4 regions of the Bradyrhizobium sp. USDA 3240 genome follow, and region 1 is predicted to be linked to each of the others. Evidence: predicted binding sites of a transcription regulator. Region 1 holds the regulator's gene; each other region holds the start of a gene.

Region 1 (7,943 bases):
TGGTGTTCTGGCATCCGCGCGGCAACACGCTTTATCGGGTGCTGGAGGACTACATCCGCCGGAAAATGCGCCGGTTGGGCTATGCCGAGGTTCGAACGCCCCAGCTGCTGCCCCGCGAGCTTTGGATTCGAAGCGGCCATTGGGAAAAATTCGGCGCGCATATGTTCGGCTTCGCCGACGGCGAGCGCGCAATGGCGCTCAAGCCGATGTCGTGTCCTGCCACGTCCAGATCTTCAACAAGGGCCTGCGCTCCTGGCGCGACCTGCCGCTGCGCTATGCCGAGTTCGGCGTCTGCCACCGCGATGAGCCGTCCGGCTCCCTGCACGGATTGATGCGCACGCGCGGCTTCGAGCAGGACGACGCCCATGTGTTCTGCCGCGAACAGGACGTGCCCAGTGAAGTCGCCCGCTTCGTTGCGCTGCTGTCGGAAGTCTATGCCGAGTTCGGCTTCCCTGAGCCTGAGGTGTCGCTCTCCACCCGGCCTGCCGCGCGCGCCGGTTCGGACGAATTATGGGATTGGGCGGAAGCGAGCCTTGCCGCGGCCGCCCGCCAATGCGGCCTGTCGTACGAGATCCAGCCCGGCGAAGGCGCCTTCTATGGGCCCAAGCTGGAGTTTGCGCTGCGCGATCGGCTGGGCCGGTCCTGGCAATGCGGAACGGTTCAGCTCGACAGCGTTCTGCCGGGCCGTCTCGACGCGTCCTACGTCGGACCGGACGGCGATCGCGCGATCCCGGTGATGATCCACCATGCCGTGTTCGGTTCAATCGGCCGCGTCATCGCGATGCTGCTTGAACATCATGCCGGCGCGCTGCCGTTCTGGCTGTCTCCGGACCAGGTCGCCGTCGCGCCGATCTCGCGTGATCATTCCGATTACGCGGTCAAGGTTCTCGATGCGCTCGAAGCTGCCGGCATCAGAGGCGTCCTGTTCGCCGGCGCCGACACGCTGTCGCGACGGATCGTTGCCGCGCATGAGGCGAGTATTCCAGTCGTCGCCGTCGTCGGACAGCGTGAAGCGCAACAAGGCACCGTGAGCCTCCGAGCGCGCGCCAGGGCCGTTTCTGTGATGCCGTTGGCTGACGCCGTCGCCGCGCTTCGAGAGCGCGCTCGTCCGGGCAAGGACGCCAAGTGAACCTCGCTGTGCGCTGCCCCGCGGCGCCGATAAATCGGCGGCCTCAAGAAAGGGCCCCAGCGAGGGGGTACACGCTGAGGCCAGTACAACTTGGTCACACCATCGTAGACCTCGCCCCGACAGTTTCCTTTGCTCCTTCGGAGTACCGGAATCGTACGGAGCCGTAGACTGAACCTTATTGCTCTGTCGTGCGTATCCATGATGTCAGGATTTTGCCATTCCTCCTGGGGCTAGAACCAACGCCGCCCGTCGTATTTCAATGCGGGCGGCGTTGTGCGTTTCTGGCCTGCAACGAGAAGCGACCCCGACGCGCCCGCGCAGCTGACATCGATGAAAGTTCCCGGCCAGGAACCGGAACGGATATCAGCCGACGTGAGTTGGACCGTATGATTTTGAAGGATGGAGCGTCATCGCCGTGAGCCGAAAAACTCTGCAAGCACGTTCGGAACAGGCGCTCGTCGTCGTCATTCTCAGCACCGGCGCGCTGATCGCCTACCTCGGCCTGGCGCTTTCCAGGATGTGAGTGGCCCATGGCGGCACCCGGCTTTCCTGTGCCCTCTGCTTTCAAGCGGCGAAACGAGAAGCAAAGCTCAGACGATTCATGTCGAGAGATTTTAGGGCTGCGTCCCCACCACAACTGACACCGCGTGATGTGACAACTTGAATCGCGCACGATCCTCATCGTTGCCCCTGCGAAGGCGGGGACCCATAACCACGAATGGTCATGGTTAGGCGAAGTGGGTACGAGGCGTCCCTTCAACAACACCCGCCGCGGAGTATGGGTCCCCGCCTTCGCAAGGACGACACCCCGCCCCTGTCGTCGCATGCCTGCCGCACAAATCGAGGACATTGCCGCCCGCCCGCAATTTTCGTACAGGGTTTCACGCAATGACCTCGCAACTCTCCCCCGATTCCGTCGACGTGCTGCTGTTCGATATCGGCCGCGTCGTGCTCGATATCGACTTCGAGAAGGTGATGGCGCACTGGGCGCGGCATGCCGGCTGCGCGCCGGCCAATCTCGCCGCGCGCTTTGTCGTCGACGACAGCTTCAAGCATCACGAGATCGGCCGGATTGACGACGCGGCGTTCTTCGCAAACCTGCGCCGGACGCTCGGTATCGACATCACCGACGCGCAGTTTCTCGAAGGCTGGAATGCGATCTTCACCGGCGAGATGCCGGGGATAGCCCCCTTGCTCGCGACCGCCGCGAAGCGGATGCCGCTGTACGCCTTCTCCAACACCAATCCGGCCCATGTCGCGCATTTCTCAGCCGTCCATACCGAGTTGCTCGGCCATTTCCGAACGGTCTTCCTGTCCTCGACGATCGGCCACCGGAAACCCGACGCCGAGGCCTACGATCATGTGGTAAAAGCCATCGGCGTGCCGGCGTCGCGGATCCTGTTCTTCGACGATCTGGCCGCCAATATCGACGGCGCGCGGGCGCGCGGCCTTCATGCCATCCACGTGACATCGACGGATGACGTGGCAAGGGCTCTGACCGCACTTGGTATGTGATTAGGAATTGAGGAGCTCTGAGCGTGGCCCTGATGCCGGTTGCCGATGCCCTGTCCGCCGTCCTCGCCGGCGCCGACCCGCTGCCGGAGGAGATGGTCGCGCTCGATGCCGCCTACCATCGCACCCTGGCGCGCGACCTCGCCGCGCGCCGCACCCAGCCGCCGCAGCCGATGTCGGCGATGGACGGCTATGCCGTGCGCGCGGCCGACGCCGGTGATCTGAAGGCCCGGCTCAAGGTGATCGGCGAAGTCGCCGCCGGCCGGCCGTTCGAGCGCACGGTTGGCCCAGGCGAAGCGGTCCGAATTTTTACCGGCGGCGTGATCCCCCATGGCGCCGACGCCGTCATCATCCAGGAAGACACCGCCGTCGACGGCGACCAGATCACGATCACAGAGCTGGCTGCCGCCGGGCGGCACATCCGCCCGGCCGGCGTCGACTTCCGTGAAGGCGACGTGCTGCTCGCCGCCGGCAGCCGCCTCTCCGACCGCGCGCTGTCGCTGGCGGCCGCCATGAACTATCCGGAGCTGGCGGTGCACCGCCGCCCGAAGGTCGCGGTGCTGGCGACCGGCGACGAGCTGGTGATGCCGGGCTCGGAGCCCGGTCCCGGCCAGATCGTCTATTCCAACGGCTATGCGCTGCGGGCGCTGGCGCGCGCCGAAGGCGCCGAGACCGTCGATCTCGGGGTTGCCGCCGACACGGTGGAAGCCACCACCGCCGGCATCCGCCGGGCACGCGAGACCGGCGCCGACATCCTGATCACGACCGGCGGCGCCTCGGTCGGCGACCACGACCTGGTCAAGCAGTCGCTGGAGGCCGAGGGCGTCGAGATGGCGTTCTGGCGGATCGCGATGCGGCCCGGCAAGCCGATGATGCATGGCCGGCTAGGGGCGATGCGGGTGATCGGGCTGCCCGGCAATCCGGTGTCCTCCTATGTCTGCGCCTTCCTGTTTCTGGTGCCGTTGATTCGGGCGCTGAGCGGCCAAAAGACTGTCCATCATGTCCGCGCCAGCGCATTGCTCGGCCGCGACCTCGCCGCCAACGACCAGCGCGAGGACTATCTGCGCGCACGTCTCGAGGCGCGCGACGACGGCACGCTGGTCGCAACGCCTGTGATGCAGCAGGACTCGTCCCTGCTCGGGAATCTCGCTGCGGCACGGGCACTTCTCGTGCGTCCGCCGTTTGCGCCTGCCGCCGGCAAAGGCAGCGAATGCGAGATCCTGACACTGCCCGAGTGACGGCGCAGACGGCATCGCTTGAGCGCTTGCCCGTTACGTTCACCGGAAATTAAGTGGTTGCGGAACACATATCGAACATATAGTGTCCGTTCATGATTTGTTTCGAGTACTGGTGTCTACAAACGGGAGACCATCCAGGAAGCGCTTGTACCGAGCACCGCGCTCCTGAGGTCAGGCCCCGCCTGCAGGCCCACCTGAAGAGTCTCGGAATCGAACGACGCTACCAACCGGGGGAATACTCGAGATGCTCACGCGCAAACAGTACGAACTACTGCGTTTCATCAATGAACGTCTGAAGGAGGCCGGCGTACCGCCCTCCTTCGACGAGATGAAGGATGCGCTCGATCTGCGCTCGAAGTCCGGAATCCACCGCCTGATCACTGCGCTGGAGGAGCGCGGCTTCATTCGCCGCCTGCCCAACCGCGCCCGCGCCATCGAGGTCATCAAGCTGCCCGAGCTCTCGGCCGGCAGCGGCAACGGCCGCCGCGGCTTTACCCCGAGCGTCATCGAAGGCACCCTCGGCAAGCGCAGCAGCTCGCCACCGATCGCCGAGGACGACGGCAACCGTCCGGTCGCGGTCCCGGTGATGGGCCGGATCGCCGCCGGTACGCCGATCGAGGCGCTGCAGACCCGCAGCCACACCATCAGCGTGCCGCCCGACATGCTCGGCGCCGGTGAGCACTATGCGCTGGAAGTGCGCGGCGACTCGATGGTCGATGCCGGCATCCTCGACGGCGACATGGCGCTGATCCAGCGCAACGACGTCGCCAACACCGGCGACATCGTGGTGGCGCTGATCGACGAGGAGGAAGCCACCCTGAAGCGCTTCCGCCGCCGCGGCGCGTCGATCGCGCTGGAGCCGGCCAATACCGCCTATGAAGTGCGCATCCTGCCGCCGAACCGGGTCCGCATCCAGGGCAAGCTGATCGGCCTCTATCGCAAATACTGATGGCGGCAGGGAACGAGCAACACATCGGATCGTTCCTTGAAAGATAGCGTAACGTGCGGCCTGCCCGATGCGCTCCGATACCTCTCACGCAGCGTCGCGTGTTTGTGATTGGGGCGTTCGGCGGCCAGTCGTACAATCGCCCAGAAACGAGGAGACACTCGTTCGCTATCGTCCACTCTGGTAGAGGCCCCATGCCTCAAGGAGAGGCACGGGTCGCTACCTCGAATAGAGGAGCCATCCGATGTGTGACTATAGTCTGCACGCCGTGGCGTCGCGCCCCGCCATTGTTGGAGAGACGCTGATCACCACGACTTTCCGCGGCACGTCGACCCGCGGCTTTGCTTCGGAGAACGATCCGACTGTCGCGGTCTGCATGCTGCCGGGCACCGAGCTCGCTTTCGCCGAGAACGTTCGCTACGACAGCCGCTGGATCTGGACCAAGACGATGAATTTCCGCGTCGGCGTGTTCAACGAGGTCGAGCCCGACGTTCCCGATCGCCATCATGACGCGGTCGAATTCCCCGACGGCAGCCATGTGCTGGTGACCCAGCTGGTCGAGGGACAACGCGTCAGCGTGCTGCAATTGCCGGCGCTGCATCCGCCCGTCGAGCAGAAGCCGAAGGTTGTGGAGCGGCGGCCCTCCGCATTTGCGTCGCTGTTTTTGGGTTGAACGCATCGTCGCCGCGGAATGAGTAATCCGGCGGCGAAGGACCTAACCGATTTCGAGCGACCCCGGACGCCGGGCTCCGGGGCGCAGCAGGAGAATTGCGTCGGCGCGCGCCTTGGCGCATCATTGGGCACGGAGGACGTGCACTCACGGAAACCTGCTCAGTGGTCGACAAGGTCACATGGCAAAAGGCTGGACGCGTCACGGAGCCGGGCCGCTACATGTTCCGGTTCGGCTGGCTGACGGTGACGGCTGACGACCTGAAGGTCTGGGAGCAATTTCCGGAGGCTTCCTTCACCCTCGTCAAGAAGCCCGACGCCGGCCCCGACTCCGACGAGTTCCACCTCGGCCTGTTCGAGCTGCCGACCGGCCCCCCACCCGACAACTGCTAATCCTGGGCGGCTAGTCTTCGCCCTGCAAATCGGTCTCGGCCGGCGTCGCATCGACGGCGGGCCGCGGCGCGCTGGCGGGTGTGCGCAGCGTGGTCTCGCTCTCGCCATCGCCGGGAACCGCCGGTGACCATGGCCGGTCGATCCCGCCGGGCTTGACCGCGTCGATGGCGTAGCCGTCCCTGATGCGCCGCAGCACCAGCGCGCCGTGGCGCCGCAACCGCTCGGCATCGATCACCGAGGCCGCGCAATCCTTCGGCGCCGGTCGCGCGCTCACGATCAGCGCCGCACGCTCGCAGTCGTCGGCCAGCGCCTCGGGCCGACTCGCCAGCGCGACGAAGGCGCCGCCGGGACCCTGCGTCACGCAGCCGCTCGGATCGCAGGAGACGCCCTCGCCGAGCGAGGCGTCCGTGGCGGTCCGCGCATCGGCGTCCGCCGCCAGCCACTCCTTGACCAGGAAGGCGTCCTTCGCGCTGTGCATCAGATGCAGCCGGCCGTCGCCGCCCCGCACGGCGACGTTGCGGCCGTCGGCGGAGACCAGAACGTCCGGCTGCGGCACCCGCACCGCCCAGACCGAGGCCACCACCAGCAGCACCGCACCCGACCAGCGCAGCGGCGAGCGCAACAGCCCGAGCAGGATCAGGCCGGCGCTTGCAACGATCATCGGCCCGACCCCGAACGCCGCCATCCGGCCGACCGCGCCCGGCAGCGCCGCGACCCATTGCGTCACCAGGATCATCCAGTCGATGCCGAACCCCATGATCGCCCAGAACACGCCGTCGAAGCCGAACGGCATGGCGAGCAGCCCGAGCAGCCCGGCCGGCATCACGACCGCCGACACCACCGGCATCGCCGCGAGGTTCGCCAGCAGCCCGTAGGGCGTCACGCGATGGAAATGGAACGCGGCGTAAGGCGTCGTCGCGAGCCCTGCGACCAGCGAGGCCAGCATCAGCATCGTGAGCTCACGCCCGCCCCACAGCGCAACCCGCGCGGTCGCGGAATGGTCCGGCGACGCCAGCAGGTTCGGCAGCCCGATCTGCACCAGCGCCACCAGCCCGAGGGTCGCCGCAAACGACATCTGGAAGCTCGGATGCACCAGCGCCTCCGGCGCGATCGCGAGCACGATCAGCGCCGCCACCGCCAGCGTGCGAAAGGTGATCGCGCGGCGGTCGACGATCACGGCGATCAGCACCACGGCGGTCATGAAGAACGATCGCTGGGTGGCGACCTCCGCCCCCGACAGCAGGAGGTAGAACGCCGCCGCGACCAGCGCGGCCGCGGCCGCCCATTTCTTGATCGGGTGTCCGGCCGTCAGCGCCGGAAACAGCGCGAGCAGCGCGCGGATCGTGAAGAACACGACGCCCGCGACCACGGCCATGTGGTAGCCGGAGATCGACAGCACATGGCCGAGCCCCGAGATGAACATCGCGTCGTTGACCGGCGTCGTGATCGCATCGCGCCGGCCGGTGAGCAGTGCCGTTGCGATCGCGCGCTGGTCGCCGTCCAGCATGGTGCGGATCCGCGCGTCGATGGCGTCGCGCAGCCACTGCATGAAGGCAGCATAACGCAGCGCGAGGCCGCCGCTCGCCGGCGGCTCCCTGGTCTTCACCGCGCCCATCACGAAACCGGATGCGCCGATGCCCTGGAAATAGAGGTCGCGGCCGAAATCATAGGAGCCCGGACGCTGCGGCCCGAGCGGCGGCATCAGCCGCGCCTTCAATTCGACGAAGCTGCCGACCTCGGGCGCGGTGCCCTTCTTGACCGAGAGCCTGACGCGCTCGAGTTTTGGAACCTCGCGCTGGCTTTCCATCGACACGACGCGCAGCACGAAGCGGTCCGTCTTCTCTCTGACGTCGCGCGTTTCGACAAAGCCGGTCAGCGCCACGGAATATATCGGCCGCGCCAACACGCCATGGGCGATCCGCGCGGTCTTCCATGTCGCCGTCGCAAATCCCGCCGCGACCGCAGCCAGCATCACGACGGCGGGAAACACCCGGCGCCGCCGCAGCAGCAACGCGAGCAGGCAGAGCGCGATCGCGACTGACGCCGCGACCGAGAG
Region 2 (7,943 bases), 6.5 Mb from region 1:
TCCGGTCGCGCTCGAAGCCGATATAGTTGCGGCCGAGTCGTTTGGCGACCGCGCCTGTCGTTCCGGTGCCGTTGAACGGATCGATCACGAGATCGCCGGGCTTCGACGACGACAGCAGCACGCGGGCGAGCAGCTGCTCGGGCTTCTGCGTCGGATGGACCTTCTTGCCGTCGTCGCCCTTGAGGCGTTCCTCGCCGGTGCACAGCGGGATCAGCCAGTCGGAGCGCGCCTGCACGTCCTCATTGGACGCCTTCAGCGCTTCGTAATTGAAGGTGTAGCCCTTGGCCTTCTCGTCGCGCGCGGCCCAGATCATGGTCTCGTGCGCGTTGGTGAAGCGGCGGCCGCGGAAATTCGGCATCGGATTGGACTTGCGCCACACGATGTCGTTCAGGAGCCAGAAGCCGAGGTCCTGCATGATCGCGCCGACGCGGAAGATATTGTGATAGGAGCCGATCACCCACAGCGTTGCCGACGGCTTCATCACGCGGCGGCAGGCCAGCAGCCAGGCGCGGGTGAAATCGTCATAGGCAGCGAACGACGAGAACTTGTCCCAGTCGTCGTTGACGGCATCGACATGCGACTCGTCGGGGCGCTTGAGATCGCCCTTGAGCTGCAGATTGTAGGGAGGATCCGCGAAGACGAGGTCGACCGAGCCGGCCTGAAGCTTCGACAACTCGGCCACGCAATCGCCTATGACGATGTGGCTCGACGGGGCACTCTCAAATTTAGTGCGGGGCGCCCTTGCAGACGCCCCGCGACGCGACACTACCATGACTCAAGAACTCTGACTCAGGCGACGCTGTCGGCGACGCGGGACTAAACAACCGACTGGCGTCACATTGACCCGGCAAAGTAAAAATCGACTTAATTGGAAATGTTCATGCAAAAGATTGCAGCATCTTTTGCGCGACATGGCACAGTGTCGTTTGCGTTGTGCTGCAACATCAGCGCGTTCTGCGAAAAATTTTGCGGATCATCAATCCGGCACGATTCGACCGGTAAATTGCCGCCGCTTGCAGTGTTCGCGGCCCAAAGGATGCGCGTCTAACGACTAGGCAATTTTTGCCGGGCAGGATATTGATTAACAGAATGGAAATTTTAGGTTGGTGTGTCCCGCATTGGGGCGCCGACCGGAGTGAAGGGAAACCGCCATGCGCTATGATGATTTCCGCCGCAGCGACGATGTCGAAGACCGTCGCGACGACAGCGGAGGCGGCGGTGGTGGCGGCTTCGGGCTTCCGATGGGCGGCGGTGGGCTCGGCATCGGCACGGTCATCGTGCTCGGCCTGCTCGGCTATGCCTTCGGCATCGATCCGCGCATCCTGATCGGCGGTGCCGAGATTCTCACCGGCGGCGGCCAGGCTCCGACCTACCAGACCGATCGCCAGTCGTCGGGCGGGCAGGCCAAGCGCGGCGCGCCGACCGACGAGATGGGCAGCATGATCGCCGGCATCTTGGGTGAAATCGACGATCGCTGGAGCGAGATCTTCCAGGCCTCGGGCCAGACCTACACCGGTCCGAAGATCGTGCTGTTCCGCAACGCCACCAATGGCGGCCGCTGCGGCATGGCGCAGTCGGCGATGGGACCGTTCTACTGCCCGCCGGACAAGACCATCTTCCTCGACACCAATTTCTTCCGCGAGGTCGAGACGCGCTTCCGCGGCTGCTCGGGCAACGCCTGCAAGTTCACCGCGGCCTATATCATCGCGCATGAGGCCGGCCATCACATCCAGAACCTGCTCGGCATCATCCCGCGGGTGAACCGGTTGCAGCAGCAGGCCGGCAGCAAGGCCGAGGCCAACGCGCTTCAGGTCAAGGTCGAGTTGCAGGCCGATTGTCTCTCCGGCGTCTGGGTCAACCGCGAGGAGAAGAAGCGGCCGGGCTTCCTCGAGGCCGGCGACATCGACGCCGCGCTGACCACGGCGAATGCGATTGGCGACGACACGCTGCAACGGCAGGCGACGGGCAGGGTGGTGCCTGATTCCTTCACCCACGGCTCGGCTGCGCAGCGCAAGCAATGGTTCATGACCGGCTACCAGCAGGGCACGGTGCAGGCTTGCAACACGTTCGGTGGGGGATAGCTGCGTTGATTGATTGCCGGGCGTAGCCGCGGTCTCGGTTTACCTCTCCCGCTTGCGGGGGAGGTCGCATCGCATCGTTAGATGCGATGCGGGTGGGGCTCTCTCCACTATATGACTTGCGGTGACACCCCCACCCCAACCCTCCCCCGCAAGCGGGAGAGGGAGTGAGAGAGCAGGCCATGTCCTCGACCGACGAATCCAAAACCTTCATCCCGCTCAACATCGCGGTGCTGACGATTTCCGACACCCGCTCGCTGGCGGATGACAAATCGGGCACCACGCTGGCCGACCGTCTGACCGCGGCCGGCCACAAGCTCGCGGCGCGCGAGATCGTCACCGACGATGTCGAGGCGATTAGGGCTGTGATCCGGCGCTGGATCGGCGATGTGGGCGTCGATGCCGTCATCACCACCGGCGGCACCGGCTTTACCGGCCGCGATGTGACGCCGGAGGCGGTCGAGCCGCTGTTCGAGAAGCGGATGGACGGCTTTTCGATCGCCTTCCACATGCTGAGCCATGCCAAGATCGGGGCATCGACGATCCAGAGCCGGGCGACCGCCGGTGTTGCGGGCGCGACCTTCATCTTCTGCCTGCCCGGTTCGCCCGGCGCCTGCCGCGACGGCTGGGACGGCATTCTGGCCGCGCAGCTCGACTACCGCACGCGGCCCTGCAATTTCGTCGAGATCATGCCGCGGCTGGATGAACATTTGCGCCGCCCGAAGGCGAAGGGCGCGAGCGCGTAGCCACTACCGTCATTCCGGGGCGCGCGAAGCGCGAACCCGGAATCCATTTCGCCGCGGGTTCTGTGGCCGGATGGATTCCGGGCCTGCGCCTGACCGCGCATCCCGGAATGACGGGGATATGGAGTCCTAAAGCTCCAGCTCCCACGTTTCCCCGATCAGGTCGACGCCAAAACTGTGGTGCTTCTCTTCCTTCATCCGCTGGAAGCCGGCGCGGGCATAGATGCCGCGCGCGGCGACCAAAATGCTCTGGGTCCACAGCGTCATCTTCTTGTAGCCCATCTCGCGTGCGGAGCGGATGCATTGCTCGACCAAAGCACGGCCGACGCCGAGCCCACGCGCCTTCTCCTCCACCGCCAGCAGCCGCAGCTTGGCAATCCCGTTGCCGCCGTTGACCAGGAAGACCGAGCCGACCGGCTCGCCGTCGACCTCAGCGATCCAGCAATGCTCACAGGCCGGATCGAACGATCGCAGAAACTGCGCGCAGATCTCGGCCACCAGCGCCTCGTAGCTGATGTCCCAGCCATACTCCTCCGCGTAGGCGCGACCCTGTTGCGAGATCACCCAGCCGATGTCGCCGACGCGGTGGCTGCGCAGCAGGAATCCCACCGGCTTCTCGGCCGGCGGCTCCAGCGACTGCTCGATCGTGCCCATCGCGCGCACCACCGCTGCGCGGCGGCCGCCGTCCATCTGCTTCAAGAGCGCCCCGACCTCGCTGCGCGAGCGGCGGTCGAGATCGGCGGCAGCAGTGCGGCCCTTGGCGGTGAGGGCCACCTCGTTGACGCGCTTGTCGGCCTTTGACGGCTTGCGCGTCACGATCTGGCGGCGCTGCAGCGCTGCCAGCGTGCGGCTGACGAAGCCGGCATCGAGGTCGAGATCGCGCACCAGGTCGGTCGCGGTGCAGTCCGCGCGATGCGCGAGCTCGTAGATGATCCGCGCTTCCTGCAGCGTGAATGTCGAGTGCAAGAGCTTCGGCTCGATGATGCCGAGCTTGCGGGTGTAGAACCGGCTGAAGCCGCGGACCGCGGCAAACCTGGCTCTCGAGCGAGGTGTCATGGGAATTTGATTTCATCAAACATATTATTTGACGGAATCAAATAAATGGCAAGTGCTTTCCGGAGCGTTTTCTTCGCGAGAACCGGTGTCTGCTTCGCTTGAATATGCCCTACGCCACCATGATCCGGCTGCGCAGCATGGTGCGGGAGGAGCGGCCGAGCCGGCGCAGCAGCCGCGCCTCGGAGCGGCGGGCGTCCGGCCGGTAGCCGCCGATCCGCTCGTAATGCTCGCGTGCGATCAGAAGGCCCTGTTCGGCCGAGGGTCCGGTGATCATCCGGGCGACGAATTTGAGGCCGTCGCGCAGACCGGGGTCGGTGTAGGGCGCGCGGGCGTAGCGGAAGACGCCGGCGCGGTCCTTGCCGCTCGCCGCCACCATCTGGATGAACTGGGTGGTCTCCTCGATCCAGCCGGCGTCGAGCACCGCGCCCGGATGCAGGAACATCAGCCAGGGCGAACGCGCCTGCCGCGCGCCTGCCGCAAGCGCCGCGGCGCGGGTGCCCTCGAAACGCAGGAAGTGACAGCCGGCGATGTCGGCAACGCGTTCCATCACATCGCTGTCGGTGCGGTCGACCAGCAGTACCTCGCGGATGACGCCGGCGGCCGCACCCGGCACCAGCGCGGCCAATGTTGCGACCGCGGTGCGCTCAACTCCGTCGGTGGGAATGATCACGCTCAGCATGACTTTGAGGCTTCGCTGGCTCAAACAATGGAGAAACTCCGGCCGTGTTATCACCTTGTCATATTCAAAGCAGCCTTTTCGCCTGCAGATTTTTACGCCATCACGTTGTGGATTTTCTCAGTTCGTGTTCTTGATTTGTTCTCAAACTGTGTTAGCTTCAAAACATGAGCCGAGCATCCTCTCATGCCCTCAAGCACCCGCCGGTAACGGCGCCCTCCGATAACCCGGCGGGTGCACCTTCACCTGTTCCTGCCCCTTTTCCCGAGCTTGCGGTCGCGATCGAGCGCGAGCGGCGGCGCGGCCGCGGCGCGCAGTCCAACGCCAGTGGCCGCTACGAGGCCGAGGCGCGGGTTGCCTTCGACGACGGCTGGCAGAGCCTCGAAGACCTGCCGCCGTTTTCGACCAGCGTGGCGCTCGACACCTCGCGCAAGGTGATCACCCGCAACGATTCGCCCGATATCGGTTTCGACCGCTCGATCAATCCCTATCGCGGCTGTGAGCATGGCTGCGTCTATTGCTTCGCGCGGCCGACCCACGCCTATCTCGGTCTGTCGCCGGGGCTCGACTTCGAATCGAAACTGTTCGCCAAGCCGGACGCGCCCGCGCTGCTCGAGAAGGAGCTGGCGGCGCCCGATTACGAGGCGCGGATGATCGCGATCGGTACCAACACCGATCCCTATCAGCCGATCGAGCGCGAACGGAAGATCATGCGCGGCATCCTCGAGGTCCTCGAGCGCGCTGGCCATCCGGTCGGCATCGTGACCAAGTCGGCACTGGTGACCCGCGACATCGACATCCTGGCGCGGATGGCCAAGCGCAATCTCGCCAAGGTCGCGCTCTCGGTGACGACGCTCGACCCGAAACTCGCCCGCACCATGGAGCCGCGCGCCTCGACCCCGTCGAAACGGCTCGAGGCGATCAAGCGGCTGGCTGATGCCGGCATCCCGACCACGGTGATGGTCGCGCCCGTGATCCCGGCGCTGAACGATTCCGAAATCGAGCGCATCCTCGATGCCGCAGCCCATGCCGGCGCCAGGGAGGCGAGCTACGTGCTGCTGCGGCTGCCGCTCGAGGTCCGCGATCTGTTCCGCGAATGGCTGATGGCGAACTATCCCGATCGCTACCGCCATGTCTTCACGCTGATCCGCGACATGCGCGGCGGCCGCGACTACGATTCACAATGGGGCACACGGATGAAGGGCACCGGCCCGATGGCCTGGATGATCGGTCGCCGCTTCGAGATCGCCTGCGAAAAGCTCGGCCTCAACAAGCGCCGCACCAAGCTGACCACCGATCACTTCGCCAAGCCGAAGCGCAGCGGGGAGCAGCTGAGCTTGTTTTGATACCACAGGCGTCATTGCGAGGAGTGAAGCGACGAAGCAATCCACGCTTCGGTATATGCGGTACGATGGATTGCTTCGCTTCGCTCGCAATGACGGGAAAGGTAAATATGAGTAACGCCCCGACAGCACGCTTCACCGTCCTCACGCTCGGCGTCAGGGACATGCGCGCCAGCATTGCCTTTTATGAGTCCCTCGGCTTCGCCAGGAAGATGCGCGCGACCGGCGAGGAGGTTGCCTTCTTCGACACCGGCGGCAGCGTGCTCGGGCTGTTCCCGTGGCATCTGCTCGCTGACGACGCCGGATTGCCCGACCAGCCGCGGCCTTCAGCATTCCACGGTGTGTCGATCGCCTGGAACTGCAACGATGACGCAGAGGTCGATCGCGTGATGGCGTTCGCGCTGTCGAGAGGCGCCAAACTGCTCAAGCCCGCGCAGCCGACCAGCTATGGCGGCTATTGCGGCTATTTCGGCGATCCCGACGGCCACGCCTGGGAAGTGGTGCGCGCGCCGGGTTTTGAGGTTCTCGAGAGCGGGCGGGTGTCGATCCCGGATTAGAGCCAGCCCGATTGAATAACGGGGAAGGGCGCCGGGTTCCCGGTTGCGCCGCGGGCCTTGCTTGACCACCATCCCCGGATGATTCGGGACAAGTCCAAAAGCGCGGCAAAGAGCGCGTCGAAGAAGGCGACGGCCAAATCCGCCAAGCCGAGCAAGCGCGTGATAGCCGTGACGCGGCCGAGTTTTCGGCGCGAGCGCGCACTGATCAAGCGCGGCATCTGGCCGGTCGCCGGCTGCGACGAGGCCGGGCGCGGGCCGCTCGCCGGTCCGGTGGTCGCCGCCGCGGTGGTGCTCGACCCCAACCGCGTTCCCAAGGGGCTCGATGATTCCAAGCGGCTGACCGCCGAGCGGCGCGAGGAGTTGTTCGAGGAGATCTGCGCCACCGCAGCGTTCTCGGTCGCGGTGGCTTCGCCGGCACGAATCGACCGCGACAATATCCTGCGCGCCTCGCTGTGGGCGCTGGCGCGCGCCGTCCATGCGCTGCCGGAAATGCCGAAGCACGTCTTCGTCGACGGCCGCGACAAGCTCGCCACGCCCTGCGACTGCGACGCGGTGATCGGCGGCGACGGCATCGTGGCTTCGATCGCGGCGGCCTCGATCATCGCCAAGGTGACGCGCGACCGCCTGATGTGCGCGCTGGCGCTGGATTGCCCCGGCTACGGTTTCGAGCAGCACAAGGGCTATGGCGTCCCCGAGCACCTCGAGGCGCTCGACCGGCTCGGCCCCAGCACCCATCACCGCAGCTTCTTCGCCCCCGTCGTCGCCGCGCGGCTGAAGCATTTCCCGGTGCCGGCCGAGCCCGATCTGTTCGCGGTGGACGCCGAAACCGAAGCCGCGGCATCCGCGGCCGCGTAGCGCGCATCGTCTCCAACCCACCCAAAGCTGTCGTCGCCCGGCTTGACCGGGCGATCCAGTATTCCAGAGACAGCCGTGCCTAACTCCACGGCCGCGGCGTACTGGATGCCCCGCTTTCGCGGGGCATGACATCTGTGTTTGACTTTGCACCGTGGACTCATCGGCCCCGGTTGCCTCTCCAGCCGCCGCCCGTTATCAACTCCTCAGGGATCAGATGGCGCCGCTGACGAGGTGGCTGGGGCATTTCGGGCGTTTCATGCAGTTTACCTCCCTGGTTGTCGAACTGATCCGCGCCCGGCCGCGCCTCGTCGTGTGGGTCGTGGTGCTGGTGCAGGCCGCGATCTGGCTGTTGCTGCCGCTGATCTTCTACGGCAGCCCACCCGGCAATCTCGCCACCGTCCTTGCCTTCGGCCGCGAATATCAGGTCGGCACCGACATGGGGCCGCCGCTGTCGTTCTGGCTCGCCGACATCGCCTTCCGCGCCGCCGGCAATCACGTGTTCGGCGTCTATCTGCTGGCGCAGGTCTGCGAGATCGCCACCTTCATCGCCTTCTACCAGCTGGCGCGCGCCATCGTCGGCGGGCCGCAGGGCGTGCTGGCGGTGCTGTTGTCGATGACGGTCGTGGTGTTTTCCT
Region 3 (7,943 bases), 7.2 Mb from region 1:
GCGCATCGAGCCGCTCGCGGAACAGGCGGTCGATCATCTCCGGCCGCGTCACCGGACGCCCGGTTTCGACCATGATCGCGCGCACAGCGCCATCGGTGCGGAAGAAGCTCGCTTCCAGCTGCCGCGCGCCCTTGCCCTGCTTCTCCATCGCCGCAACCAGCGTCTTGGCGAGGCTTGAGAGCGTCAGAGCGATCACGGTGTCGGTCGCGATGGGCTCGGGGAAACGCTTCTCGACGATGTAATCGGGCAGCGGCTTGCGCGGGCTGATCGGGGCATCGCCCCGCCCGAGCGCGTGGCCGAGCAGAGTGGTGAAATCGGCGCCGAACCGCGCCGAGATCTCATGCGGCGCGCGCGAGGCGACATCGCCGATGGTCTTCAGGCCGGCGCGGCGCAGACCGGTGGTCACGGCAGGATCGGCGCCGAGCGCCGACACCGGCAGCGGGCCGACCGCCTCCGCCTCCGCGCCATCGGCGATGACCTGCCCCGAGGCGGTGCGCGTCAGCGTGCGCGCGGCGATCGAGGTGCCGGCAATCGCCGCACTGACGGCAAAGCCGCGCCGGCTCAGCGCATTGATGACGATCTGCAGCAGCGCGCGCTCGCCGCCGAACAGATGCGCGCAGCCGGTGATGTCGAGGAACAGCCCGTAAGGCGGATCGAGCGCGACCAGCGGCGTGAAGCGGTCGCACCAGTCGGCGATGTCGTTCAGCGTCTTCAGATCGGCGGCGGGGTCGGCGTCGTAGACCGTAAGCTCCGGACAGATCGCCCGGGCATTGGCGAGCGGCAGCCCGATCGACAGCCCGGCGCGCACCGCCGCCTCATCGATGGCGTGCAGCATGATCGCGTTGTGGTCTTTTGCGACCACGACGCTGGGAAGAAGGTTGCTTACCTCATTCGTAAGGGACGCATGAGCGGACGGGTTCCCTCCCCCCTTGTGGGGGAGGGTTAGGGAGGGGGGTGAGCCCCACGGGCGGTGCTCGTGGCTACCCCCCTCTCCAACTCTCCCCCACAAGGGGGGAGAGAGCCCTACTACCTCCCGTGTCTCAGCTTGCGAGGCGATGTCCTGCGCGAGCTTGCGCTTGATGCGGTCGATGGGCAGGCGTGGCAGCCACAGGCTGAGGATACGCCGACGGTTCACTGAATTGGCACTCATCACATTTCCATTCCATGATCCATCGCCCGACCGGGCCATGACGATTGCGCACCAGTTCGGCCTCGAAGCGCGGCGCGCCCCAGGCGCTTGCGGCATTGCCGGGCGGCGAATGCGCCGCGCGCACGATCCAGCGCGTCTCCGCTGTCGAGGGGATCGGGGTGGCGGCGATCCGCAGCAGCAGCGCGGTGACGCCGGAGGCTTGCGCGGCCAAGGTCAATTTGCGGCTGGCGACGAGATCGAGCTGGCGCGCATCGCCCCAGACCTCGAGCACGACGGCGCCGAGCGCATCGCAGGCGAGCGCGTCGGCCGCGGTGCGCAGCCCGCTGTCGACATCGGCGGCACGCACGGTGACCAAGAGGCGCGGATCGAGGCCGAGCTCGGCCAGCCCGCGCATCGACAGCGCGCCGTTCTCGCGATCGGAAAAATCCTGCCGCACCCAGACCAGCGGCTTGCGCGCTGATATCAGTCCGGCGAGCCCGGCGATGAAGCCGGTCGCCGCGCCGCCTTGATGGCCGGCCGCGAACACCTCGTGCAGCGCAGCCGGCGCAAGCCCGCCTCGCAGCATCGCGTCTGCGCTCGTGTGTCCGAGTGCGATGCGGTTCGGCATCGCCGCCTCCGATGGCGCCTCGATGCGCGCGATGCTGCCGCGCAGAGACGCAAGCGTACCCGTGCGTGCGCCGTTCATTGCGCCGCTCCTTCCACCTGAAAATTTGAGACCGTCACTGACCAGAACAGAGAACCAAGGACTGGCTCAATTGTTCATGGTATGTTCTAATATAAAGCTAACAGGCCCTGATGAGTCAATCGGGTTGGAAATTTTTCTGATTCATCAGCAGAATCAAAGGGATTCATGATGGACGTACAACGCAAGCTAGAGATCCTGGCGGATGCTGCGAAATACGACGCCTCCTGCGCGTCCTCGGGCACCGAGCAGCGCGATTCCAGCGACGGTAAGGGCCTCGGCTCGACCGCGCCCGGCATGGGCATTTGCCATTCCTACGCACCCGACGGACGCTGTATCTCACTGCTGAAGGTGCTGCTGACCAACGCCTGCAATTTCGACTGTCTGTATTGCGTCAACCGCGCCTCCTCCAACGTGGCACGCGCCCGCTTCACCATCGATGAGGTGGTGAAGCTGACGCTCGACTTCTACCGACGCAATTACATCGAGGGACTGTTCCTCTCCTCCGGCATCATCCGCAGCGCCGACTATACCATGGAGCAAGTGGTGTCCGTCGCGCGCAAGCTGCGCGAAGAGCACCGCTTCCGCGGCTACATTCATCTGAAGACCATTCCCGAGGCCGACGACGCACTGATCGCGGAGGCCGGCAAATATGCCGACCGCCTCTCCATCAACATCGAGATGCCGGAGGAGACCAGCCTCGCAAAACTTGCGCCGGAGAAGGACGTGCGTGCCATCCGCCGCACCATGGGACGGTTGCGGCTGAAGCTTGACGAAGCCGCGGAAAAGCCTGCGACGAAAGCGAAGCCGCCGCGCTTTGCACCGGCCGGCCAGAGCACGCAAATGATCGTCGGCGCCGACAGCGCAAGCGACCAGACCATCCTCAAGACCAGCGCCAATCTCTACGGCGCCTACAGGCTCAAGCGCGTCTACTATTCGGCGTTCAGCCCGATCCCCGATGCCAGCCGCGCCTTGCCGCTGATCGCCCCGCCGCTCGTACGCGAGCACCGCCTCTATCAGGCCGACTGGCTGATGCGGTTCTACGGGTTCGGCGTCGGCGAAATCGTCGATGATACGGCGGGCGGCATGCTGCCGCTCGACATCGACCCAAAGCTCGCCTGGGCGCTGCGCCACCGCGAGCGCTTTCCGCTCGACGTTGCCAGCGCCAGTCGCGAGGAATTGCTGCGCGTCCCCGGCTTCGGCCGCAAGGCGGTCGACCGCATCATCGCAACACGGCGTGTCACCTCGATCCGTGTTGCCGATCTGGCGCGGCTTCACATCCCCCGGAACAAGGCACTGCCATTCATCGTTCTCAGTGACCATCGCCCGTCGGCACGTTTGCTCGACGCCGCCGGATTGGTGGAGCGGTTTCGTCCGCCAGCAAAGCAATTGGGATTTGGGTTTTGATGCACACCGTCACCCTCGATAGCGAAACCGACTTTGATGGCTGGCGACACGACGCACGGCGGCTGGCGCTGAACGAGGTGAAGCCGCAGGACGTGACCTGGACCGTACGCGGCGGCGCGCCGGACTTATTTGCGGCCGAGACAAATGACCTGCCCGAAACGGGAAAAGGCACCTTCAACGTGCCGGCCAAATTCGTCGAGCTGGCGAAAGCGGCGATCCTGCATCGCGCCCCCGAACGCTTCGCCCTGCTCTACCGCCTGTTGTGGCGCCTGCGCAGCCATCACGATTTGCTCAACGCTGCCACCGATCCCGACGTCGCCGAGGTCAGCGCGATGGCGCGCGCGGTACATCGCGACGAGCACAAGATGCACGCCTTCGTCCGATTCCGCGAGGTTGGCCGCGTGAATACGCATTTCGTGGCTTGGTTCGAGCCGGAGCATCACATCGTCGAGCTTGCCGCGCCGTTCTTTGCCAAGCGCTTTGCCGACATGCCCTGGTCGATCCTCACGCCCGACCTCTGCGCGCACTGGAACGGTCACGCGATCTCGATCACGCCGGGCGTAGCCAACTCGGACGCGCCGAGCGAGGACCGGCTCGAAGAAACCTGGCGAAGCTACTACACAGCGATCTTCAATCCGGCACGGCTGAAGGTGAAGGCGATGCAGACCGAAATGCCGCAGAAATATTGGAGGAACCTGCCCGAAGCCTCATTGATTAAACCATTGATCGCGAGCGCGGAGCGCACCGCCAACGCCATGATCAGGAACGAGGCGGCCGAACCGCACAAGCCGCAGAAACGGCAGGGTGAACTGATGGCCCGCAAACAAGCGCACGACGCGATCGCGGCCTTGCGCGAAGAGGCCGCCGGTTGCCGCGCCTGCCCGCTATGGAAGGACGCAACCCAGACCGTGTTCGGCGAAGGACCGCAAGGCGCGACAGTGATGCTGGTCGGCGAGCAGCCCGGCGACAAGGAAGATCTCGCAGGCCATCCCTTTGTCGGACCGGCCGGGCAGATGCTCGATCGCGCGCTTGAGGACGCCGGCATCGCGCGCGCCAAGGTCTACATCACCAACGCGGTGAAGCACTTCAAATTCGTGCCGCGCGGCAAGATCCGGCTGCACCAGAAGCCGGGCACGCCGGAGATCCGCGCCTGCCGTCAGTGGTACGCGCGCGAGCTCGCCGCCATCAGGCCGGAACTCGTGGTGGCGCTCGGCGCCACCGCAGCGCAGAGCGTGCTCGGCAAGATCACCCCGATCAACAAGAACCGCGGCCGCCTGCTCGATCACGACGGAACCAAGGTGCTCGTCACCGTGCACCCGTCCTACTTGTTGCGGCTGCCCGACGAGAAAGCCAAAGCGCTGGAATATCAGCGCTTTATCGACGACCTGAAAATTGCCGCAGATCAGTTGCGCAATGCGGCCCGCGCGGCCTGAGTTGCGCCGAACCGGCGGAACCGGGAGCTACACTTCAACGTGAAATTGTTTCTGGACGCGGACAAATACCTACAACCTTTAATTGATCCGTGGTACTGTGACGTGTTCCAAAGGTATCGGGCGTCATGTTCACGCCATGACGTACCTGAGGCGGGCGCGCTGCGCGGTTTGCTAGCCCCAATCGTGCGGCGCGCCACCTCATCTCGCAATCCTTCCCTCCTCACCCACTTGCTCGCGGCACGCGCCGGCCAGGATTTCCGGTGACCTCGATTCCCGGTGGCGTGGCTTCGCGGGCCCGGCGTCCCACTGCCGGCGTCCTCGCCTCCCACACGTCTCGCCCCACGAAACCCGGACGGTGACTTCAGTCACGATCATTGCGAGATCGGTGATCGTCTGTTGCTGAAGATTGCCACGAGGCCGCGAAGGCCCGTGGACCTTCAATGCCTTGCACAACAATTCGGCGGGATGTCCACCGTTATGGGTCGCCGGTTCATTTCACGGGCCGGATTTCAATTGCCTGTCATATGCATGGATCAAAATCGGAGGCATTGGGACAGGAGTTTACCATGAGCGATATGGCGTTACCCGGCTCGATCGAGCCCGCCCTGAAAAAGGGTCCGGACCTCGACAAGGGCTTCCACCCTATGACGGGGATCATTTATTTGGGCGTGGTCGCGGCCGCGCTGCTGTTCGTTGCCTACAGCATCTATGCCGACGTCGACGCCACCGGCACGCGCGTCACGTCGTTCCTGCCCTACATCATGCTGTTCGTCGCGCTGCTGATCGCGCTCGGCTTCGAATTCGTCAATGGCTTCCACGACACCGCCAACGCGGTCGCCACCGTGATCTACACCCGCTCGCTGCCGGCGCATGTCGCCGTGGTCTGGTCGGGCATGTTCAACCTGTTCGGCGTGCTGCTCTCGAGCGGCGCCGTCGCGTTCGGCATCGTGTCGCTGCTGCCGGTCGAACTGATCCTGCAGGTCGGCTCCAGCGCCGGCTTTGCGATGGTGTTCGCGCTCTTGATCGCCGCCATCCTCTGGAATCTCGGCACCTGGTGGCTTGGCCTGCCGGCCTCGAGCTCGCACACCCTGATCGGATCGATCATGGGCGTCGGCATCACCAACGCGCTGCTGCGCGGCCGCGACGGCACCTCCGGCGTGGACTGGACCCAGGCCGCCGGCATCGCCAAGGCGCTGCTGCTGTCGCCGCTGTTCGGCTTCGTGCTCGCCGCCGGTCTGCTCTACATCCTCAAGGCCGTGCTGGCGCGTGCGACGCCCGCGCTGTTCGGCGAGCCGGTCGGCAACCAGCCGCCGCCGTGGTGGATCCGGGGCATCCTGATCCTGACCTGCACGCTGGTCAGCTTCTTCCACGGTTCGAACGACGGTCAGAAGGGCATGGGCCTGATCATGCTGATCCTGATCGGCACCGTGCCGACCGCCTACGCGCTGAACCGCGCGCTGCCCGCGAACCAGATCGAGCAGTTCGCCGCGCACTCCACCTCGGCCAGCAAGGTCATCGAAGGCAAGGCCGCCGGCTACAACGTGATCGGCAATCCCCGCCCGGCCGTGACCAACTACGTCGCGCAGCACCAGATCAACGAAGGCACCTTCCCGTCGCTCGCGGTGCTGGTGCGTGACATCGGCCAGCAGGTTGCCCAGTATGGATCGCTGGCCAAGTTCCCGGCTGACGCGGTCGGCAACACCCGTAACGACATGTACCTGGCGTCCGAGGCGATCCGCTTCCTGATGAAGGACAAGGAAGCCGAGCTGACCGCGGCCGACGTCGCCACGCTGACCGAGTACAAGGGCTCGCTCGATGCCGCGACCAAGTTCATCCCGAGCTGGGTGAAGTTCGCCGTCGCCATCGCGCTCGGCCTCGGCACCATGGTCGGATGGAAGCGGATCGTCGTCACCGTCGGCGAGAAGATCGGCAAGACCCACCTGACCTACGCGCAGGGCGCCTGCGCCGAGATCACGGCGGCCGCGACGATTGCGGCGGCCGACGGCTACGGCCTGCCGGTCTCAACCACCCACGTGCTGTCGTCGGGCATCGCCGGCACCATGGCCGCCAACGGCTCCGGCCTGCAATGGTCGACGATCCGCAACATCGCGATGGCCTGGGTGCTGACCCTGCCGGCAGCGATGATCCTCTCGGGCTGCCTGTACTACGTGTTCTACCACGTGTTCTGATGCCGACATGATTTCGGCGCGACACCGCGCCGGACAAAGGCCCGCACGTCAGGTGCGGGCCTCTTGCTTTGAGGATTTCCCGTCGTTGCGAGGAGCAACAGCGACGAAGCAATCCATGCCTCCGCAAGCGGTGAGATGGATTGCTTCGCGGAGCCTGTCATCGGGCGCGCGTTCGCGCGACCCGTTGGCTCGCAATGACGAACAAGCCGTAAGCGGCGCGAAGCTGCGTGCTCACGAGGCATAGGCTTTGGCGATCTCGGCCAGCAGGCCGCGCGCCCATTTGTGCAGGCCTGATTTGGCCGTCCGGGCGCTCCAGTACATGTCGATCGAGATCGGCACCCGGAACGGCAGCGCAGCGACGTGCAGGCCGCCGCGCATCGCCCGCGCCAGATGATGCGGAATGGTCGCGACCAGCTTCGTGCCGGCGACGATGCGCTCCAGACTGTCGTGGTTCGGAAGGCTGACCGCGGGCTCGATCTCGATCTCCCTCGCCTTCAGCGCCTCGAGATAAAGCGGCTGCCACTCGCCGCTGTGGGTGATGAAGACATGCTCGGCCTTGGCATAGGCCGACAGCGCGATCCGGCCGCGCGCCAGCGGATTGGCCGGATCCATCACGCAGACATAGTGATCGGTGAGGATATGGCGCCGAAAGAAGCTTTCGCCGACGACCCCGACCGGACCGAGCACGATGTCGCACTGGTTCTGCTTGAGGTGGACGTCGCCATGGCCCGCGGCATCGAGCAGGACGAGACGGACTTTTGGCGCGCAGGCACGCAGCCGTGCACTGAACTGCGGCATCAGGGTCTGCCGTTCATGATAGTTGCAGGAGATCGTCACGCTGCCTTGCGCCGTCGCCGGATCGAATTCGACCGGTGAGGCAAGCCCGTCGATCTCGCCGACCATGTCCCGCGCCCAGGCGACCAGCGCCGCGCAGCGTTCGGTGGCGGTCACGCCATTGCCGTTGCGCACGAACAGGGGATCACCGAGCGCACCGCGCAGCCGCTCGACCGCGTAGCTGATGGTGGACTGGTTGACGTCGAGCCGCTTGGCGGCCGCCGAGAACGACCGCAAATCGTACACCA
Region 4 (7,943 bases), 3.9 Mb from region 1:
TGCAACACCGCGCGGCGCAGGACGGGCTCCCGTTCGAGGCGTCCGCCCGTCCAGCGCCGCGCTCGCATCTGTTGCTGGGCATAATTTGGCTTGTAGCCAGCCTGAACGCTCCGATTACGGCTCAGTTCCCGAGAGATTGTTGATGGCGAGCGATCCAGAGCTGCCGCGATTTGCCGGACCGAGCTGCCATTGGCCGATAGACAGGCAATCTCGCATCGGTCGTCCAGAGAGAGCTGCTTGTAAGTCCGCCCCATGGCAACACCTCCTCAAGGAAGTGTTGCACTTCGTTTGTGAACTCAGGGGACCCATTACCCCAACTGCTTATGTGGTGCGACGCTGGGGCGACATTCGGCGGGTAACGGCAAAGACTAGTGGTAATGGGTCCCGGCTTTCGCCGGGACGACGATGATGAGAGAGCGACGCCCCTCAGCGGTAGCGCACGCTGCCGGTGGTGACCGGGTCGGTCGGCAGCACGGTGGCGCCGGCTCTACTGGCGGCGGCGGAGGTGATCATGCCGGGCTCGGCCGCGGCCTGCACATCGCGGGGCGGGGTGAATTCGAGGATGACGAGGACTGCCGTGGCCAGCACCGCCACGGCGGCGGTTGCGAGCGCAGGCACCAGTCTTCCGCGCGTTTCGGCTGCGCGAACTTGCATTGACCAATTCCTTTATTGGGGTCGTTCTTTGGACGTGATGTAAGAACGGCCAGGCTTCTTCCCAAGAGTGCGGCGCACATGCCTCACAATCAGTTGTGCCGGCCGTGATGTCCCTCACGGTGTTCGAGCCGCGCGGCGTTCGCCGCGTCGAATCGCAATCGTGTCGGACGGCTTGTTTGCACACCATGAGTTGGAAGAGATCGTGGCGTTTTGCATGCGCCTCATGCGCTCGTGATCGATCGCGTGAGGTTGTGATTAATGGCGCAGCGACACGCCGTTTTTGCCGTGATTTAGAGGCTTTCTTGGTCGTGCGCGGCGCGCGCGTTAAGGCTTTCTTCACGCGCTTTCGACGCATCAAGCGGAGATTCGCGTGATGTGCGCGTGATGGAAGCGATGACACCGCTGTCATTGGCAACAGCTGTCAGCGGGCCTGTCGCAAGCATCGCGACGCCGTCATTGCGAGAAGCGAAGCGACGAAGCAGTTCATCTCTCCCCGTGCGATGCGATGGACGATTTTACTTCACGCGTCATTGCGCAAAGAAGAATCCTCTCACGTGCCGCACATGCACGTCGTGGTCGGATCGATTCACCTATCAGACAGCGGGAGAGAGCGTGCGCGCGTCATCTCGCGGCGCGATCGGCCCGAGCCTTGCGGCAGCTTGACCCTCGCTGATGGAGCAGGGAACGCTAGATGCCAGCACGCACCCGTGGGTCCCGAGCAACAATTGGGGTGTCGGGAAAGAGGAATATTTTCTCTGCAAGGACTGGTCAGGCTGTGTCGCGTGGAAATTGTTGGTGAGATTCGCTTTCTGGCGCGTCGCGCGGCACGCTGGAACAAGCGCTGCGGCTCCGACTTGATGCAGCGGGCTGGTTACCGGCCTGCACGGCCCTGCAATTTCCTGCCCCCAAAGCCAGGGCCGTGCACTCCGGGGCGGGCAAATCCCTTCAGTCGATTTCCTTCGCTGTGTTCACTAGTGCACCGTCCGGCCACGCCCCGCAGGCGTACTGTGGGTGATCACCGCGCGCATATCCGGCACTGCCGGTGACCGAGAACGCCAATTGCGCTCCCGCCTTCGGATGGAATGGAGCAGCGTGATGCAGAACAGCCTTCCCAACCCGCGCCTATCCCCGGAGCAACGCCAAGCGGATGAATCGATCCGCCTCCGCGGCGAAGCCCGCGTCATGCCTCCCGGCGTCGCACGCGACCGCCTGATCCGCATGGCCCGTCAGGCCGAGACCGCCTCACACATCAACGCGTGGGTGATGTCGCCGGGGTTGCGGTCGCCGAAGTGAGACGGGCGTTGGCGCGATCCGTGCTGTCCTCGCGACGTGTCATGATCGGGAGCGCGTGATCCGGCAGGCGACCGGCCGCTCGATGCAGATTTAGGATTGCGGGACGACCGCGTGCATTTGCGCGGCGCCGCCGGCCGAGGTCGTGCGGCAGCTTGATCCCCGCTCGTGATGCAGAGCGCGCAGGGAGCGCCGGCGAGGCCGGACATGCTTGGCGCCGCCCGCGCAACAACTTTCATGTTTTGCAAAGTGGACGCCAGCCGCAAGGGCGTTTCAATGCTCAAGCGCTATCGCCAAGGGGATCGGGTAAGATCACTTTGAGGTCTTGTCGGCCGATTATCACACCCAGTGCTTTTGGGTGGTTCGGACTGACGAGACTGTCGATCGATTTTCATTACAGAGCGTGCATCGGTCCTTACAGCAAGGACTAGAGCTTTTCTCGCCGCTGTACCCGGTGCATGCCAAAACAAAAACGGCCGGGTCATCCGACCCGGCCGTTCAAAACTCTCTCCGCGAATTCCGCGTTCGGTTGAGCTCAGCTCGCCTTCTTCACGAACACCGGCTTGCCGACCTTCTTCTCGATCGCGCGCTTGAGATCGAGAGCACGGGGCGAGAGCACCTCGGCCTTGGCCTTGATCAGGTAGGCGTCGAGGCCGCCATTGTGGTCGACGCTCTTCAGCGCGTTGGTCGAGACGCGCAGGCGCACGTTGCGGCCGAGCGCATCCGAGATGAAGGTCACGTTGGCCAGGTTCGGCAGGAAGCGCCGCTTGGTCTTGATGTTCGAGTGGCTCACCTTGTGGCCCGTCTGGGGGCCCTTGGCCGTCAGTTCGCAGCGCCGGGACATCTTACAAAATCCTTATTGCATCCCCGCTTCCGGCGGCACGTGCGATCACGCGGCCCGCGCGGGGGTTTTGAATTCGCGTCCATTTTCCAGGAACCGCGGGTGTATAGGGGGAGAATACCCAAGCGTCAAGATTATATCGCCGCATAACCGTACCGGGAAATGGCGGTTCATAAGCGCTACCAGCCACTTAACGACGGATATGGCAACCATATAAAGGGCGTATTCGGCTGCAAGTCTTGGTTCCATAACAGATGCGCGTGTTGTCCGGCCGAATTGAAGGACCAAATGGACAACGAACAGAGCGCCGATAGCAGGACCGTCAGGTAGGTTAAGTGACGACCGCCATTGCCCTTTTGCCCCCGCTCGGCCGGCTCATCGGCCTGTGCGCCGGTGCGCTCTTGCTGTTTTGCGCCGAGCGCGCCAGCGCGCAGGGGCGGCTCGACGCCCAGTATGAGGCGACGCTGGGCGGTATCCCGGTCGGCAAGGGCAGCTGGACCATTGAAATCGGCGACGACAGCTTCTCGGCCTCGGCCCAAGGCGGCACCGCGGGCCTCTTGAAGGCGTTCTCCGGCGGCAGCGGTGGGGGCGCCTCGCAGGGCCGCGTCGTCAACGGCGCGCTGGTTGCCGCCTCCTACACCGCGACCACCACCACATCGAAGAAGTCGGAGACGATCCGGATGGTGCTGGCCAATGGCGGCATCAAGGAATCCTCCATCGAGCCGGAGCCGCCGGTCGATGCCGACCGTCTGCCGGTCTCGGACGCGCAGAAGAAGAACGTGTTCGATCCGATGACCGGCTCGTTCCTGCGCGCGCCCGGCAATGCCGAATTGATGAGCCCGGATGTCTGCCGCACCGGCGCCGGCGTGTTCGACGGCCGCATGCGCTACGACCTCAAGCTGGATTTCAAGCGCGTCGAGATCGTGAAAGCCGAGCGCGGCTATCACGGCCCCGCGCTGGTCTGCGCGCTCTATTTCGTGCCGATCTCGGGCTACATCCCGGATCGCCCGGTCATCAAATATCTCGCCGCCCAGCGCAACATCGAGATCGCCTTCGTGCCGATCGCGGGCACCCGCCTGTTGGTGCCGTTCCGCATGACGATCCCGACCCCGCTCGGCCAGGCCATGCTGGAAGCCACCTCCTTCGTCACCACAGCCGCGCCGCCGCGCGTGGCGAAGACGCAGTAGGGCGGCAACGCACCTCGTCATTGCCGGGCTTGACCCGGCAATCCATCCGTTTCGAGAGAGGTCGTTCTTGGTTGATGGATGCCCGGGTCAAGCCCGGGCATGACGGGTTGGGACCCTGCGGAATGCAACAAACGTCACCGGAATCCAGTTGACTCTTGCCGGCTTCTGATTCGACTCGTCCGCCTCTGGAATTTAAGGAATTCAGTCCGCATATCCTGTGCTTGTGGAGCCCTCTCAAACTTGATCTAGTGCCGCCGCCGTCAGCCTGCCCGAGATGTTGCGGTGAACGTTTCAGGTCTGGAATGGAGTCACCGATTCGGCCGCGATTCGTTCTAGACTCGTTCTGAAGCTTAAGGGCGGCGCAGAAAGCGTCGCATTGTGAGACAGATTCGCCTCAGATGATGCCCATGATCGATCAGTTTCCGGATTTCCGCGTCATTGCGAGGAGCGCAGCGACGAAGCAATCCATCGTGCCGACGCGCACGCGAAATGGATTGCTTCGCTTCGCTCGCAATGACGGCTGACAGCCGCCGGACAATAAAAGAAACACCTGCAAAATATGGCTTTCTCAACTTCGTTCGGAAATGACCGCGTGCCCGGCGCAGGCGTCACTGCGGTGCTGGGCCCGACCAACACCGGCAAGACGCATCTCGCCATCGAGCGCATGCTGGCGCATTCGTCGGGCCTGATCGGGCTGCCGCTGCGGCTGCTCGCGCGCGAGGTCTACAACAAGGTCGCGGCCCGCGGCGGCGTCGACAATGTCGCGCTGATCACCGGCGAAGAGAAGATCAAGCCGAAGGCGCCGCGCTTCTGGGTCTCGACTGTCGAGGCGATGCCGCGCGATCTCGATGTGTCCTTTCTCGCCGTCGACGAGATCCAGATCGCCGCCGATCTCGAGCGCGGCCACGTCTTCACCGATCGCATGCTCAACCGCCGCGGCCGCGACGAGACGCTGCTGCTGGGTGCAGCCACAATGCGCCCGATCATCGAGCGGCTCTTGCCCGGCGCCTCGATCGTGACGCGGCCGAGGCTGTCGCAGCTCGAATTCGCCGGCGATCGCAAGATCACGCGGCAGCCGCGTAGAACAGCAATCGTCGCGTTCTCCGCGGATGAGGTCTACGCGATCGCCGAACTGATCCGCCGCCAGCATGGCGGCGCGGCCGTGGTGTTGGGCTCGCTCTCGCCCCGCACGCGCAATGCGCAGGTCGAGATGTTCCAGAATGGCGACGTCGATTATCTCGTCGCCACCGACGCGGTCGGCATGGGGCTCAATCTCGACGTCGATCACGTCGCCTTCGCCTCCGACCGTAAATATGACGGCTATCAGTTCCGCCGGCTGACGCCGGCCGAATTCGCGCAGATCGCGGGCCGCGCCGGCCGCGCCACGCGCAACGGCACCTTCGGCACGACGGGTCGCTGCGCGCCGTTCGAGCCGGAGCTCGTCAATGCGCTGCAGAACCACACCTTCGACAGCGTCAAGATGCTGCAATGGCGCAACGCCAAGTTGGACTTCTCCTCGCTCGGCGCCTTGCAGGTGTCGCTGGCGCTGTCGCCCAATCATGAGGCACTGACGCGGGCCCCGGTGGCCGAGGACCTGCGGGTGCTCGAACATGTCGCACGCGACGCCGAGGTGCGCGAATTCGCGCATGGGGCTAAAGCGGTGGAGCGGCTGTGGGAGGCGTGCCAGGTTCCGGACTACCGAAAGCTGGCGCCGGCCGCCCATGCCGAACTCGTGACCACGCTGTATGGCTTCCTGATGCAAAAGGGTCGTATCCCTGACGCATGGTTTGCCGCCCAGGTCGACCAGGCCAACCGGACCGACGGCGATATCGACACGCTATCGGGCCGGATCGCGCAAATCCGGACCTGGACCTTCGTTGCCAACCGGCCCGACTGGCTCTACGACCCGGACCACTGGCAGGGGATCACGCGCGATCTCGAAAATAAATTATCCGATGCGCTGCATGAACGGCTCACGGAGCGTTTCGTTGACAGGCGGACCAGTGTATTGATGCGCCGCCTGCGGGAGAACTCAGTTTTGAATACGGAAATTGGCAAGACCGGTGAAGTGATCGTGGAAGGCCACGTGATCGGCCGGCTCGATGGTTTCACCTTCGCACCTGATGCGGCCGAGGCCGGCAGCGACGCCAAGGCGCTGCAAGCCGCAGCCCAGCAGGTGCTGGCGCGCGAGATCGATACGCGTGCCGAGAAACTGGGCGCCGCCCCCGACGAGCAGTTCGTGCTGACCTCCGACGGCACCATCCGCTGGACCGGCGATGCGGTCGCCAAGCTTGTGGCCGCCGACGACGCGCTGCATCCGCGGCTGCGCATCATTTCCGACGAGCGGCTGACCGGCGCCTCGCGCGAAGCCGTGCAGACCCGGCTCGATCTCTGGCTCAAGACGCATATCGAAAAGCTGCTCGGGCCGCTGTTCGAACTGTCCAAGGCAGAGGATATCCAGGGCATCGCCCGCGGCATCGCCTTCCAGCTCGTCGAAGCGCTCGGCGTGCTCGAGCGCAGCAAGATCGCGGCCGAGATGAAGGATCTCGACCAACCCTCGCGCGCCGCGCTGCGCAAATACGGCGTGCGCTTCGGTGCCTATCACATCTACTTCCCGCAGCTGCTGAAGCCCGCGGCACGCTCGCTGGCCTCGCTGCTATGGGCCGAGAAGCAGAGCAATGTCGACATGGGCGCGCTGTCGAATGTGCAGCATCTCGCCTCCAGCGGCCGCACCTCGTTCCCGGTCGACAAGGCCCTGCCGCGCGACGGCTATCGCGTGCTCGGCTATCGCCAGTGCGGCGAGCGCGCGGTGCGCGTCGATATTCTCGAACGGCTCGCCGATCTGATCCGTCCGGCGCTGGCCTGGCGCGAGACCTCGCCGGGCGAGAAGCCCGCCGGTGCGTTCGATGGCCGCGGCTTTGTCGTCACCCAGGCGATGACCTCGCTGACCGGCTCCGCCGGTGAGGACTTTGCCTCGATCCTGCGCGCGCTCGGCTACCGGATGGACCGCCGTCCGCCGCTGCCGCCGAAGGCTGTCGAGGTTGCGCCCGCTGAGGCCACCGAGACGGTCGCCGCCGAGACGCCGCCGGTCGAGGCGACGTCTGATGCCGCCTCGGATGCGCCGGTCGATGCCGCCGCCGAGGTGGTGGCCGATGCGCCGGAGGCCGCCGCTGCGCCCGAGGCCGAAGCCGCCGTCGAGCAGCCGGTATCTGGCGATCCCGCGCCGTCGGCTGCGCTGCTGCCCGACGTCGGGTTTGCCGAGGTGGTCGCCAGCGAGGCGACGCCGGTTGTCATCGAGGCCCAGCCCGAGCCCGTGGCAGAGGTTGCCGCAGAGCCTGCCGCTGTCGCCGGAGAACCCGCGCCTGAAGCGCCCGCTGCCGAAGTTGCAGCCGAGCCCGCGCCTGCCGTCGAGGCCGCTGCGGAGACGCCGCCTGAGGCTGCTGAGGCACCGTCAGAGCCCGCCGCGGAAGCGCCCGTGGAGGCCGCGAGCGCTGACGCAGCGCCCGCGGAGGCCGCGCTTGCTGCCGCGGAGACGCCGGCCGAGCCGCAAATGGTCGAAGTCTGGCGTCCCGGCGGCCGCTCCGACGAGCGCCGTCCGCATCATCGCGGCCACGACCGCAATCGCGGCCGCCATCAGAACAAGCCCGCCGAGGGCGCACAGGCCACGGAAGGCGGTGGCGACGGCGAGAAGCGCGAGCATCATCGCCGGCCGCGCCGCCACCAGGATTTCCGCGTGCCGCGTCCAGCCGCGCCCGCTGACGGCGCTGCGCCGGTCGCTGCCGCGCCGGCCGACGGCGCGCCGCGCGAGGACAGGGGCCAGCGCCGCGAGCGTTTTGAGGGCAAGGGGCGCGATCGCGACAATGAGCGTCGCCGCGACAACAAGTTCGGTGGTGGTGGTGATCGCAAGGGCGGTGATCGTGACCGCGGCGGCCGCGATTTCGGCAAGGGCGGCCGCGACAAGCGCGAGGGCG

What was found. Region 1 encodes LexA, which represses DNA repair genes until DNA is damaged. Its sites were predicted from a motif close to TGTTCNNNNTGTGTTCNG; they were not measured.
Region 2: ACVIGA_RS31610 (PA0069 family radical SAM protein) is a predicted target of LexA. The motif match lies at 4,682-4,699, and genes of this name have one in related genera.
Region 3: ACVIGA_RS34855 (putative DNA modification/repair radical SAM protein) is a predicted target of LexA. The motif match lies at 1,907-1,924, and genes of this name have one in related genera.
Region 4: ACVIGA_RS19255 (helicase-related protein) is a predicted target of LexA. The motif match lies at 4,301-4,318, and genes of this name have one in related genera.

Annotation. Positions count from the first base shown of each region.
Region 1 covers NZ_JBSSGD010000002.1:62,721-70,663, forward strand. Annotated here, with positions in the region: gene ACVIGA_RS00650 (hypothetical protein) at 1-332, shown strand, start outside; gene ACVIGA_RS00655 (aminoacyl--tRNA ligase-related protein) at 269-1,129, shown strand; gene ACVIGA_RS00660 (HAD family hydrolase) at 2,018-2,644, shown strand; gene ACVIGA_RS00665 (molybdopterin molybdotransferase MoeA) at 2,668-3,879, shown strand; gene lexA (transcriptional repressor LexA) at 4,124-4,828, shown strand; gene ACVIGA_RS00675 (hypothetical protein) at 5,070-5,498, shown strand; gene ACVIGA_RS00680 (hypothetical protein) at 5,660-5,887, shown strand; gene ACVIGA_RS00685 (ComEC/Rec2 family competence protein) at 5,898-7,943, opposite strand, start outside.
Region 2 covers NZ_JBSSGD010000002.1:6,526,675-6,534,617, forward strand. Annotated here, with positions in the region: gene ACVIGA_RS31585 (site-specific DNA-methyltransferase) at 1-772, opposite strand, end outside; gene ypfJ (KPN_02809 family neutral zinc metallopeptidase) at 1,152-2,081, shown strand; gene moaB (molybdenum cofactor biosynthesis protein B) at 2,261-2,824, shown strand; gene ACVIGA_RS31600 (bifunctional helix-turn-helix transcriptional regulator/GNAT family N-acetyltransferase) at 2,951-3,877, opposite strand; gene ACVIGA_RS31605 (glycosyl transferase) at 3,987-4,556, opposite strand; gene ACVIGA_RS31610 (PA0069 family radical SAM protein) at 4,721-5,899, shown strand; gene ACVIGA_RS31615 (VOC family protein) at 6,007-6,453, shown strand; gene ACVIGA_RS31620 (ribonuclease HII) at 6,532-7,308, shown strand; gene ACVIGA_RS31625 (glycosyltransferase family 39 protein) at 7,565-7,943, shown strand, end outside.
Region 3 covers NZ_JBSSGD010000002.1:7,256,717-7,264,659, reverse strand. Annotated here, with positions in the region: gene ACVIGA_RS34865 (Y-family DNA polymerase) at 1-1,150, opposite strand, end outside; gene ACVIGA_RS34860 (ImuA family protein) at 1,041-1,835, opposite strand; gene ACVIGA_RS34855 (putative DNA modification/repair radical SAM protein) at 2,004-3,239, shown strand; gene ACVIGA_RS34850 (UdgX family uracil-DNA binding protein) at 3,239-4,672, shown strand; gene ACVIGA_RS34845 (inorganic phosphate transporter) at 5,239-6,861, shown strand; gene ACVIGA_RS34840 (LysR family transcriptional regulator) at 7,093-7,943, opposite strand, start outside.
Region 4 covers NZ_JBSSGD010000002.1:3,923,437-3,931,379, reverse strand. Annotated here, with positions in the region: gene ACVIGA_RS19285 (IS30 family transposase) at 1-254, opposite strand, end outside; gene ACVIGA_RS19280 (hypothetical protein) at 427-654, opposite strand; gene ACVIGA_RS19275 (hypothetical protein) at 1,750-1,947, shown strand; partial or broken gene ACVIGA_RS19270 (DUF3223 domain-containing protein) at 2,270-2,332, shown strand; gene rpmB (50S ribosomal protein L28) at 2,480-2,788, opposite strand; gene ACVIGA_RS19260 (DUF3108 domain-containing protein) at 3,142-3,972, shown strand; gene ACVIGA_RS19255 (helicase-related protein) at 4,532-7,943, shown strand, end outside.